2 regions of the Aeromonas sp. MTB genome follow, and region 1 is predicted to be linked to the other one. Evidence: predicted binding sites of a transcription regulator. Region 1 holds the regulator's gene; the other holds the start of a gene.

Region 1 (5,188 bases):
CAGCGCGCAGTAGTCCGCCATGACCGAGGCCGCTGCCACACCCCGCACCTGCCAGCCGAGCCCCAGCACAAACAGGGCATCGAGCGCCATGTTGACCAGATTGGTGAGGATCAACATCACCATGGGGCTGCGGGCATCCTGCATCCCCAACAGCCAGCCCATGACCACCAGATTGCAGAGCGCCGCCGGGGCGCTCCAGATCCGCACCGCCACATATTGGCCCGCATAAAGCTGCACCTCGGGCGAGCCGCCACTCAGGGCGATCAGTCGTGGCAACAGGGGGAAGAGCAACAACAGCAGCGCCAGACCGAGAGCAATGGCCAGCCCCAGCGCCCGCAGCAGGGTATCGAGCTGGGCACGACCATCGGCGGCGCCGTGCGCCTGCGCCGTCAGCCCGGTGGTCGACATCCGCAAAAAGCCGAGCAGCCAGAAGATGAGGTTGATCAGGGTCGCACCGACCGAAACGCCCCCCAGAAACCAGGCCTGACCGAGATGACCGATCACCCAGGTGTCCACCAGCCCCAGCAAGGGGGTGGTGATATTGGAGAAAACCATGGGCAGGGCGAGCGCAAAGACAACGCGGTGGCGAGAGGGATCTCGCCACCAGGGGGCAACAGCTAGGGTCACGCTTAGTGGCCTGTCAGCTTCAGAATGCGGGCGAAGTCAGAGAGCATGGTAGCCATCTGCACCCGGGGCACCTGACCCGGCGCCACCTGCGGGCGGAATACCGCCTGCAGCTTGCCCTTGGGATTGATGAGCACGATGGAGGCGGAGTGATCGATCAGGTAATCCTTCTCCCCCTGATTGGCGATGGAGTAGATGAGCCCCAAATTGCGCACGAACGGGAACAGCTTGTCGTGGGGGGCAGTGGCCGCCTTGAATTCGGGATTGAAGAAGGCGGTATAGGTCTTGAGGCGTGGAATATCGTCACGCTGGGGATCCGCCGAGATAAACACCACCTGGCTGTCGGGCGCCATCTTCTTCAGCTGGTCATAGACGGAACGCATATCTGCCAGCGTGGTGGGGCAGATATCAGGGCAGAAGGTGTAGCCGACAAACAGGAAGGTCCAGTGCCCCTTCAGGTTGGCAGGGGTAAACGGCTGGTTGTCCGCATCGGTAAAAGCGAAATCATTGATGTCCCGCCCCGCCGGATAGTAGTCAGCCTGTTCCGGTTGCTCTGGCTGCGTGGCGTAGAACACCAGGATCAGGCAGGCTGTCAACAGCAGAAAGAGCAGGGGATAGCGGAGCTTCATCATAACAAGAGACCCTTTCAGTTCGAGGCAGATGGCCAGCAGTGACCGGACAAGAGGGAGGCATTGTACCCCAGCGAGCCGCCAAGGTGGTTCAACCTTGTGCAACGCCCTGTCAGGAGTCGACCATTTGGCATAATTAATCGCCAGTTGCGGCCATAAAAAAACCGGCCCCCTTGGGTGCCGGTTATGGATGGATTTGTTTGTCTCTTCTGCTCAGGGGCGAGCGTTACGCCCCTGCTGCAACATCTTGCCGATGGCCCGCACGCCGATGGGAATCACGGGTGCCAGCCAGCCCTCTTCCCCCTGGCGGTCACCGTGACCCCGTTTGAACAGCAGCACCAGACGCACCACCTTCTCTTTCGGGCATCCCAGCCAGAGCGTCCAGCGCGACCCACGATGGTGCAGCCAGAGACCGTAAAACCAGGTCATCCGGCTACCTTTGACGAAACGGGTGATTGACGATTCCGCTGGCGCAGCCCCAGCCTCTGAATCCCATGGCGATCTTGATGCCATACCAGTCCTCCTTGACCGACAGGTCATGTTGCTTCGTCGGCCTGAACTGGGAACAGGCCCGTCACGACTATCTGCAACCATTACGAGTGGTCCCCTTTGCCCGACAAGGCTCGGGATCTCCCCACTCCCCCTCATATCCCGTGAAGGTGTACTGCCCGATTCTCGTTGTTACCGGCCCTCCCGTCCCGGCGCATTGCGATGGTCAGAGGGAGGCGCCAAGGCCTGTCTCGGCGACAGGGCACTGATCTGAGCATATATCTGAAATGGATGATTGGTAGCCGGTCGCGCAGGACAAAAATGCCGCCGCCGATGATCTGTTTGATATGACAGGGAAAGTGCGCCAGAAACAGCACGGCCTCCCGAAGGAGGCCGTGTGGCAAACGCAGTTGGCGGGGATGATTACATCCAGTCAGCGTTGCGGATCACCCCGACAGCCAGTCCTTCGATGGTGAGCTGCTGGCAAGAGAGATCCACCTCGATGGGGGAGAGCTCTTCATTCTCTGGCAGCAGCCATACCTGACTGCCCTTGCGCTGGAAGCGCTTGACGGTGACATCCTCATCGAGACGGGCGACCACTACCTGACCGTTGCGCACCTCCTGGGTCTTGTGCACCGCCAGCAGATCGCCATCCAGAATGCCGATGTTCTTCATGCTCATCCCCTGCACCCGCAGCAGAAAATCTGCGCGCGGATGGAACAGGGCGGGATCAACCTGATAGTGGCTCTCGATATGCTCCTGAGCCAAGATAGGTTCACCGGCGGCAACCTTGCCGATGAGCGGCAAGCCGCTCTCTTCCAGCACCTCTTCCTCTTCGAGCAACAGGCGAATGCCGCGGGACGTGCCCGGCATGATCTCGATGACCCCTTTTTTGGCCAGGGCCTTCAGATGTTCTTCGGCCGCATTGGCCGACTTGAAACCAAGCTTCTGGGCGATCTCGGCACGAGTCGGCGGCATACCGGTCTCGCTCATATTCACCTTGATCAGCTCCAGCACTTCGGCCTGGCGGGGGGTAAGGGGTTTCATAGAATTGGCACCTGTCTTTTTATACAGCACACTGGCAGTATATACAGTGCAGTGGCCAAGGCAAGGCGCAGCTGACATTTGTCGCGACCAACCCCTCATTTACTGCTGTTTTGATCCTGCGCAGCTGACTCATCGTACCTCTCGGCGACAAGGGGCTGTCGATTTGCTATGCTCACGCCGCATTTTTTTGGAGAGCAGACGCACATGTCCCTAGGACAGAAGATTTCCAGAGCCATCTTGCAATGGCCGGTCAGCGGCTTGGTCAATCACAAGAGCCTGCCGGAAAATCCCATCACAGAACTCAATCTGGATCCGGCCAGACCCATCGTCTATGCCCTGAAAACCAGTTCGATCACCGACCTGATGACCCTGCAGCAGTGCTGCGAGGATCTCGGTCTGCCCGGCCCCTTCACGCCGCTGGAACTGAACGGCCAGCTGCTGCCGCGCTATGTCTGTCTGGATCGTCCGCCTCCCCTGTTTGGCAAACGCAGCAAACCGCTCCCCTTCCTGCAGGAGTTCCACCAGCTGCTGGATCTGCACAAGCAGGATCCCGAGCTGGATATCCAGGTAGTGCCCGTCACCCTGTTCTGGGGCCGCGCTCCGGGTCGGGAAGGGGAAGAAGCCTCCGGCCTCAACATCATCAGTAGCCTGGCGCCGAACCGGCTGAAGAAGGCACTCATCGTGATCCTCAAGGGTCGCGAAAATCTGGTGCGCTTCTCGCCGCCGCTCTCCCTGCGCTACATGGCCGACAAGCACGGCACTGACGAGGCCATCGCCCACAAGCTGGCACGAGTGGCCCGTACCCACTTCAGCCGCCAGCAGCTGGCTGCCACCGGCCCGAAACTGCCGAACCGCAACCTGCTGTTCAAGCAGTTGCTCGACTCCGCGGTGATCCAGCAGGCGATTGAAGAGGAGGCCCAGCGCGAGGGGATCAGCCTCGAGAAGGCGCAAAAGCGTGCCCATGGCTACATGGACGAGATCGCCTCCAACTTCTCCTACCGGCTGATCCGCCTGGGCGAGAGCTTCCTCGGCTGGCTGTGGAACAAACTCTACCGCGGTTTGTCGGTCAATGGCGCCGAGAAGGTGCGCCAGCTGGCGCAGGAAGGGCACGAGATCGTCTATGTCCCCTGCCACCGCAGCCACATGGACTACCTGCTGCTCTCCTACGTCATCTACCACCAGGGGATGGTGCCGCCCCATATCGCGGCAGGCATCAACCTCAACTTCTGGCCGGCGGGCCCCATCTTCCGCCACGGCGGCGCCTTCTTCATTCGCCGCACCTTCAAGGGCAACCCGCTCTACAGCACGGTATTCCGGGAATACCTCAACCTGCTGTTTGCCAAGGGTTACTCGGTAGAGTTCTTCACCGAGGGGGGGCGCTCCCGTACCGGCCGTCTGCTACCGCCCAAGACCGGCATGCTGGCGATGACCCTGCAGGCGATGATGCGCGGGCTGGACAGGCCGGTCACTCTGGTGCCGGTCTATCTGGGTTACGAGCACGTGATGGAGGTGAACACCTACCACAACGAGCTCAAGGGGAGTCGCAAGGAGAAAGAGAGCTTCCTGCAGGTGCTCGGCATTCTGCGCAAGCTGCGCAACTACGGCCGTGGCTTCGTCAACTTCGGCGAACCGCTGACCCTCAACAGCTACCTGAGCGAACATATCCCCGACTGGAAAAAGCACATCGGGGAAGAGGAGCGTCCGGAGTGGATGGCGGGCACCGTCAACAATCTGGCCGAACTGCTGATGACCCGCATCAACGGCGCTGCCGCGGTCAACGGCCTGACCCTGAGTGCGCTGGCGCTGCTGGCCGCCGAGCGCCACGCCCTGACCCGCGACGAGTTGCAGGCCCAGCTCAACACCTATCTGGATCTGCTCAAAGCGGTGCCCTACAGTCCGCAGAGCACCATTCCGGATGAGGATGCCAAGACCCTGCTGGATCAGGCGATGGAGCTCAACAAGTTCGAGGTGAGCGAGGACAAACTGGGGCAGATCATCAGTCTCGACCGCTATCAGGCGATCCTGCTGACCTACTACCGCAACAACATCCTCCACCTGTTCGCCATGCCCTCTCTGGTGGCGGCATTGATCGAACGGTGCGAAGGGATCTCCCGCAGCGAGATCATGGCCCGTTGCATCGACATCTATCCGCTGCTCAAGACCGAGCTGTTCCTGCGTTATGAAGAGGAGGAGCTGCCGGCGCTGGTCGACAGCCTGCTCGACGCGCTGCAGACCCAGCAACTGATCGAGACCCGCGATGACGGCTACTGGGTCAATCCGGCCAACCAGATGCGCCTGCTGCTGCTGGCGGAGAGCATTCAGGAGACCCTGCAACGCTACGCCATCGTGCTGACCCGGGTGCTGGCCCAACCCCATATCGAGGCGGAGCAGCTGGAGGC
Region 2 (5,188 bases), 850 kb from region 1:
TTGCAAAGAATGCATACTCATGCGAACCAATTTCATCAACAAAGACATTAGATAAACTAATTTGAAGAGTGCAATTTTTCTTGTTTGCCGGGGTCGATTCGAACTCCTACAATGCGCCTCGCAGTGAGGGCATACCCTTGGATACAGGCCGGTTAATCCGGGTTCACGGTACGTATTCGACGATCAATTTGAACCTGTCTATTGGAATCGAAGATGAAAAAGTTTGTTGCTAAAACCATCCGTTACTACAAGCTTTCCTTTGTTCAGCTCTATCAACTGAACCGACTCTGAGAGCTCGCGACGGCTCACCTGTTTATTTTCCGGTCTGTGTCCAGACGCACTCACTGTCTGTGAACATCCATCCTGAATTGTCTTTGCCCACCGCATCCGCCGTGGGCTTTTTTTTTGCCCGGATAATAAAAAACCGCCTTTGACGGCGGTTTCATGTTCAAACGACTGTTTTTACTTCTCATCTGGTCTCTGAAGACCGAAATGAGCGTAGGCTCGTGTGGTCGCAATCCGTCCTCTGGGTGTACGTTGCAGATACCCTTGCTGGATCAGATAAGGCTCCAACACATCTTCGATAGTATCTTTCTCTTCCCCGATCGCAGCGGCCAGATTATCGAGACCCACCGGGCCCCCCATAAACTTGTCTATCACAGCCAACAATAACTTGCGGTCCATGAAGTCAAAACCTTCGTTATCGACATCAAGCATGTCCATGGCGCGAGCAGCAATGGGGCCGTCGATCCGGCCATCGGATTTCACCTGGGCAAAGTCGCGCACCCGCCTTAACAAACGGTTAGCAATCCGTGGCGTGCCGCGAGAGCGACGGGCGACCTCAATGGCACCATCTTCCGTCATGTCTAGCCCCAGACAACGGGCACTGCGGGAGACGATATCGGTCAGGTCCTTGACGTTGTAGAACTCCAGCCGCTGGACGATACCGAAGCGATCCCGCAGCGGGCTGGTGAGTGAACCGGCCCGAGTAGTGGCGCCAATCAGGGTGAAGGGAGGCAGATCCAGCTTGATGGAGCGAGCTGCGGGTCCCTCCCCGATCATGATGTCGAGCTGGTAATCCTCCATCGCTGGATAGAGCACCTCCTCCACCACCGGGCTGAGGCGATGGATCTCGTCGATGAACAGCACATCGTTCGGTTCGAGGTTGGTGAGCAGCGCGGCCAGATCCCCCGCTTTCTCCAGCACCGGGCCGGAGGTGGTCTTGATATTGACCCCCATCTCGTTGGCGACGATGTTGGCAAGGGTGGTCTTGCCCAAGCCCGGCGGGCCGAAGATCAACAGGTGATCGAGCGCTTCACCCCGCTGACGGGCCGCTTCGATAAAGATCTCCATCTGTTCGCAGACGGTATCCTGACCGGTGTAGTCAGCCAGCTTCTTGGGGCGGATAGCCCGGTCAATAATGTCATCCTCACGGGCGGCACTGGCCGAAATGAGGCGGTCTGCTTCAATCATCAACTACCTCATACCAGGCTACGCAGGGATTCACGGATGATATCTTCCACCGACATCCCCTCTTTGGCGATCTTGCTGACAATCTGACTCGCCTGCTGCGGTTTGTAACCTAGGGCCACCAGCGCACTGGCCGCCTCCTCGGTCACATCCGGTGCCCGCAATTCGGACTCACTGGCTGGCAAGGTGACCATGGCCGGGGAGAAGAGGTCGTGACTGACCCAGCCTTTGAGGCGATCCTTCATCTCCACCACCAGCCGCTCGGCGGTCTTCTTGCCGACTCCCGGCAGTTTGACCAAAGAGCTTATCTCTTCACGTTCGACACTCAGCACGAATTGGGTAGCAGTCATGCCGGAGAGAATAGCCAACGCCAGCTTGGGGCCGACTCCGTTGGTCTTGATCAGCTCGCGGAACAGCGCCCGCTCCTGTTTGTGGTTGAAACCATAGAGCAGTTGGGCATCTTCCCGCACCACGAAGTGAGTATGGATGGTCGCTTCCTTGCCGATCTCCGGCAAATCATAGAAGCAGCTCATCGGCATCTGCACCTCATAGCCAACCCCGCCCACTTCCAGCAGGACCTCGGGGGGCTGCTTTTCAATGACAATGCCTCTCAAGCGACCAATCACGGCTCTCTCCTCACCAATACAACTATTCGTAAATTGGCTCATAGCATAAAGAATAACTGGATAAGTATCCAGCATAGGGCAGCAACACCCTTGTGGTCAGAGAGGCTTTTTATCCAATTTTCCACCATGCTTGATCGGGTGCAGCCAGTGCACGGGATATTTCAGCGCCGCACCGGCCCCCGAGCGGGGGATAAACCACTACACTAAACCCGTTCGGAACCGAAACTGGTGCCAATGTCGATACCAAGGAAGGCCATCACATGAAAATTGTTACCACCTCCAATCTGGGTCTTGCCATATTGCTCGGCTGTACGCTGGGCATGGGGGTCGTTGGCTGGTATGGCAGCCAGCGGCTAGCCAATCTGCTCTCCTACGTACTGGGCGCCGCCTGGCAGACCGCCGACGGTGCCATGGAGGGCTCCATAGAGCTGGGCAACCAACAGCTACAGATTCAGAAGATGCAAAACGGAACCCCGCTCAATCGCGCCGAACTCGATGCTGCCAAGGCGGCGACCGATGATGCGCTGGCACGGGTCAGCCAGGGGCAGCTCATTGATGGTGCAGCCCTTGCCACCATGGAACAGCACAAGCAGGACTATCAACAGCAACAAGAGAAGCTGCTGGAGCTCTATCACGCGTATACAGAGGTAGATCAGGCACTGCATCATAACGCCGATCTGATGGCCCGCCTCTCGACCCAGCTGGAGGTGATCGGCGATGGCGCGGTCGAGGCGCTGACCCAATCCCCCGACCAGACCATCAGCTGGAACAGCGGCCTCTCCACCCGTTGGGAAGCGGCCGACGGGGGGATGGAGTCCAACATCGGCTTTTTGCGCCAGCTCTATGCACTGGAAAAGATGCGCAGACAAGGAGTCACAGAGGCGATCAAGGCCGAGCTGAAAGAGGCGACCGATTTCTACCACGAAGCGGTCGACAGCATGCTCGGCACCGGGCTGTTCGATATCGAGGGAACCGGCGAATTTGCCGGCAAGACACTGTCGGCAGAGTATCGCGCCCTGTTGGCCCGGCATCAGCAACTGATGGGACAGTGGGTCGATGCGCTCGGCAGCTATCAGACCCAGCAGTCCGTCTATGAGGTCAGTGCCGATGAGCTGCGACAACAGCTGGTTGCCATCGAGGAGAGCGGCGATGCCACCGTAGAGGATCAGGTGGCCCAGCTCAATGGCATCATCAGCCAGACCCGAACCCTGCTGCTGGGTGGCCTGTTGCTGAGCCTGATCATGGTCACCCTCTGCGGCTTCTGGCTGACCCGCAAGCTGGTGACCCCGCTGCTGCAAGTAGACAAACGAATGCAGGATATCGCCGCCGGCGAGGGAGATCTCAACGCCCGCATCAACCTGCAACGGGATGACGAGATAGGCTCGCTGGCCAACAGCGTGGATCGTTTCATCGAGAAATTGCAGAAGATGATCAGCTCCACCATGGACAACAACCAACACATCAGCGAACACGTTCACACCTCGGTCAACCGGGTGGAGGCAATCAGCCAAAGCAGCCGCCAAACCGCCGAACATGCACTGGCCCTGCACCACGACAGTGAACAGATGGTGCAAGTCGCCACCGGTATCTCGGACAACTGCAGCATGGCGGCCCACAATGCCAATGAGGTGCGCCAGCTGACCACCGAGAGCAGCCAGTATGTCGCCTCCGCCAGCGCGGGCATGCAACGGGTGGTACAAGAGGTGAGCGAGTGTGCCATCGCCATCAACTCCCTCAAGGAGCAGGCGGGTCAGATTGGCCAGATCATCTCCACCATCAGCGGCATCTCGGAACAGACCAACCTTCTGGCCCTCAATGCAGCCATCGAAGCGGCCCGCGCGGGGGAGATGGGGCGTGGCTTTGCGGTGGTCGCAGACGAGGTGCGCACCCTGGCCAATCGCACCGCAACATCGAGCGCCGAAATTAGCCAGGTGATCAGCAGCATCCAGCAGCAGACCGAGACCGCCTACCTGATGATGCAGCGCAACCTCAAGACGGTAGAGTCCGGCATGCAAGACTCCGAGAACACCAAGCAGATCCTGTTCAAGGTGGAAGGCGCCATCGACCAGCTGGCCGACATGGTGCAGCAGGTGGCCGTGGCTACCGGGCAACTGTCACACACCCTGAGCCACTCCTCTGACAAGGTCTCCGGCATTAGTCTGCAAGCCAGAACCGGCGAACAGGAAGCGCAGGAGTGTCTGCAACTCGCCTCCTCGCTCCATCAAGCCAGCCTGCTGCAGCAGCGCCTGCTCTCCCAGTTCAGAGTCTGAGCCCCTCCAATAGTAAAGATGCCACTCATATGAGTGGCATCTTTTTGTTACCGGTCGCTCATTCCTGCCGCCTTAACTTCCTCAACGTCCTATGGCCAGTTGAACAGCCAGGCTCAGCATGATGATGCCAACCAGCAGATCGATCCCCTGCTGCACCCGGCCGCGGGCCAACCAGGGCGCCAGTGCCGCCGCCCCCAGCGCCAGCGAGTAGAACCACACCAACGAGGCCAGCATGGCCCCCGCAGCAAAGGCCGGACGCAGGGACTCGCTCACCTGACTGCCAAGGGAGCCGAGCAGCATCAGGGTATCGAGATAGACGTGAGGATTGAGCAGCGTAACTCCCAGTGTCATCGCCAACACGCTTTTGACCCCCATCTGCTGAGCAGAATCGGCAACTCCCTCCCCTTTACCGCGCCAGGCACTGAGCAGGGAACGGCCACCAAACCAGCCGAGAAACAGCACACCACCCCAGGTGAGTAGCGCCATGCCGAGGGGGCTGGCGGCCAGCAGATTGGCTCCGCCAAATACGCCGATAGCAATCAGGGTGAGATCGCAGAGGCTGCAGAGCGTGGCCGTCAACAGATGGTGATTGCGATGGATGCCCCGGCTCAGCACAAAGGCATTCTGGGCGCCGATGGGGATGATCATGGCCAGACCGATGGTGAAGCCTTGTAGTGTCGTTGCGAGCATCATGGAGAGTACCGTTCGAAATGATGAATGAGCGGCACTATAGCGATGGTGGTTCCTTCTTAGAAATTCATTGATTTACTGATTGATTCATTTTGCTAATAAAAACCGGCATACCCAGCCGCTGTTCCAGCC

The links. Region 1 encodes LexA, which represses DNA repair genes until DNA is damaged. Its sites were predicted from a motif close to ANCTGTNTNNNNANACAGNT; they were not measured.
Region 2: ruvA (Holliday junction branch migration protein RuvA) is a predicted target of LexA. The motif match lies at 2,151-2,170, and genes of this name have one in related genera.

What each region holds. Positions count from the first base shown of each region.
Region 1 covers NZ_CP147026.1:4,416,606-4,421,793, forward strand. Annotated here, with positions in the region: gene dinF (MATE family efflux transporter DinF) at 1-627, opposite strand, end outside; gene WBR25_RS20250 (SCO family protein) at 630-1,256, opposite strand; gene WBR25_RS20255 (hypothetical protein) at 1,467-1,682, opposite strand; gene lexA (transcriptional repressor LexA) at 2,166-2,789, opposite strand; gene plsB (glycerol-3-phosphate 1-O-acyltransferase PlsB) at 2,994-5,188, shown strand, end outside.
Region 2 covers NZ_CP147026.1:657,756-662,943, reverse strand. Annotated here, with positions in the region: gene ruvB (Holliday junction branch migration DNA helicase RuvB) at 463-1,473, opposite strand; gene ruvA (Holliday junction branch migration protein RuvA) at 1,482-2,096, opposite strand; gene WBR25_RS03125 (methyl-accepting chemotaxis protein) at 2,357-4,366, shown strand; gene lysE (L-lysine exporter) at 4,448-5,056, opposite strand.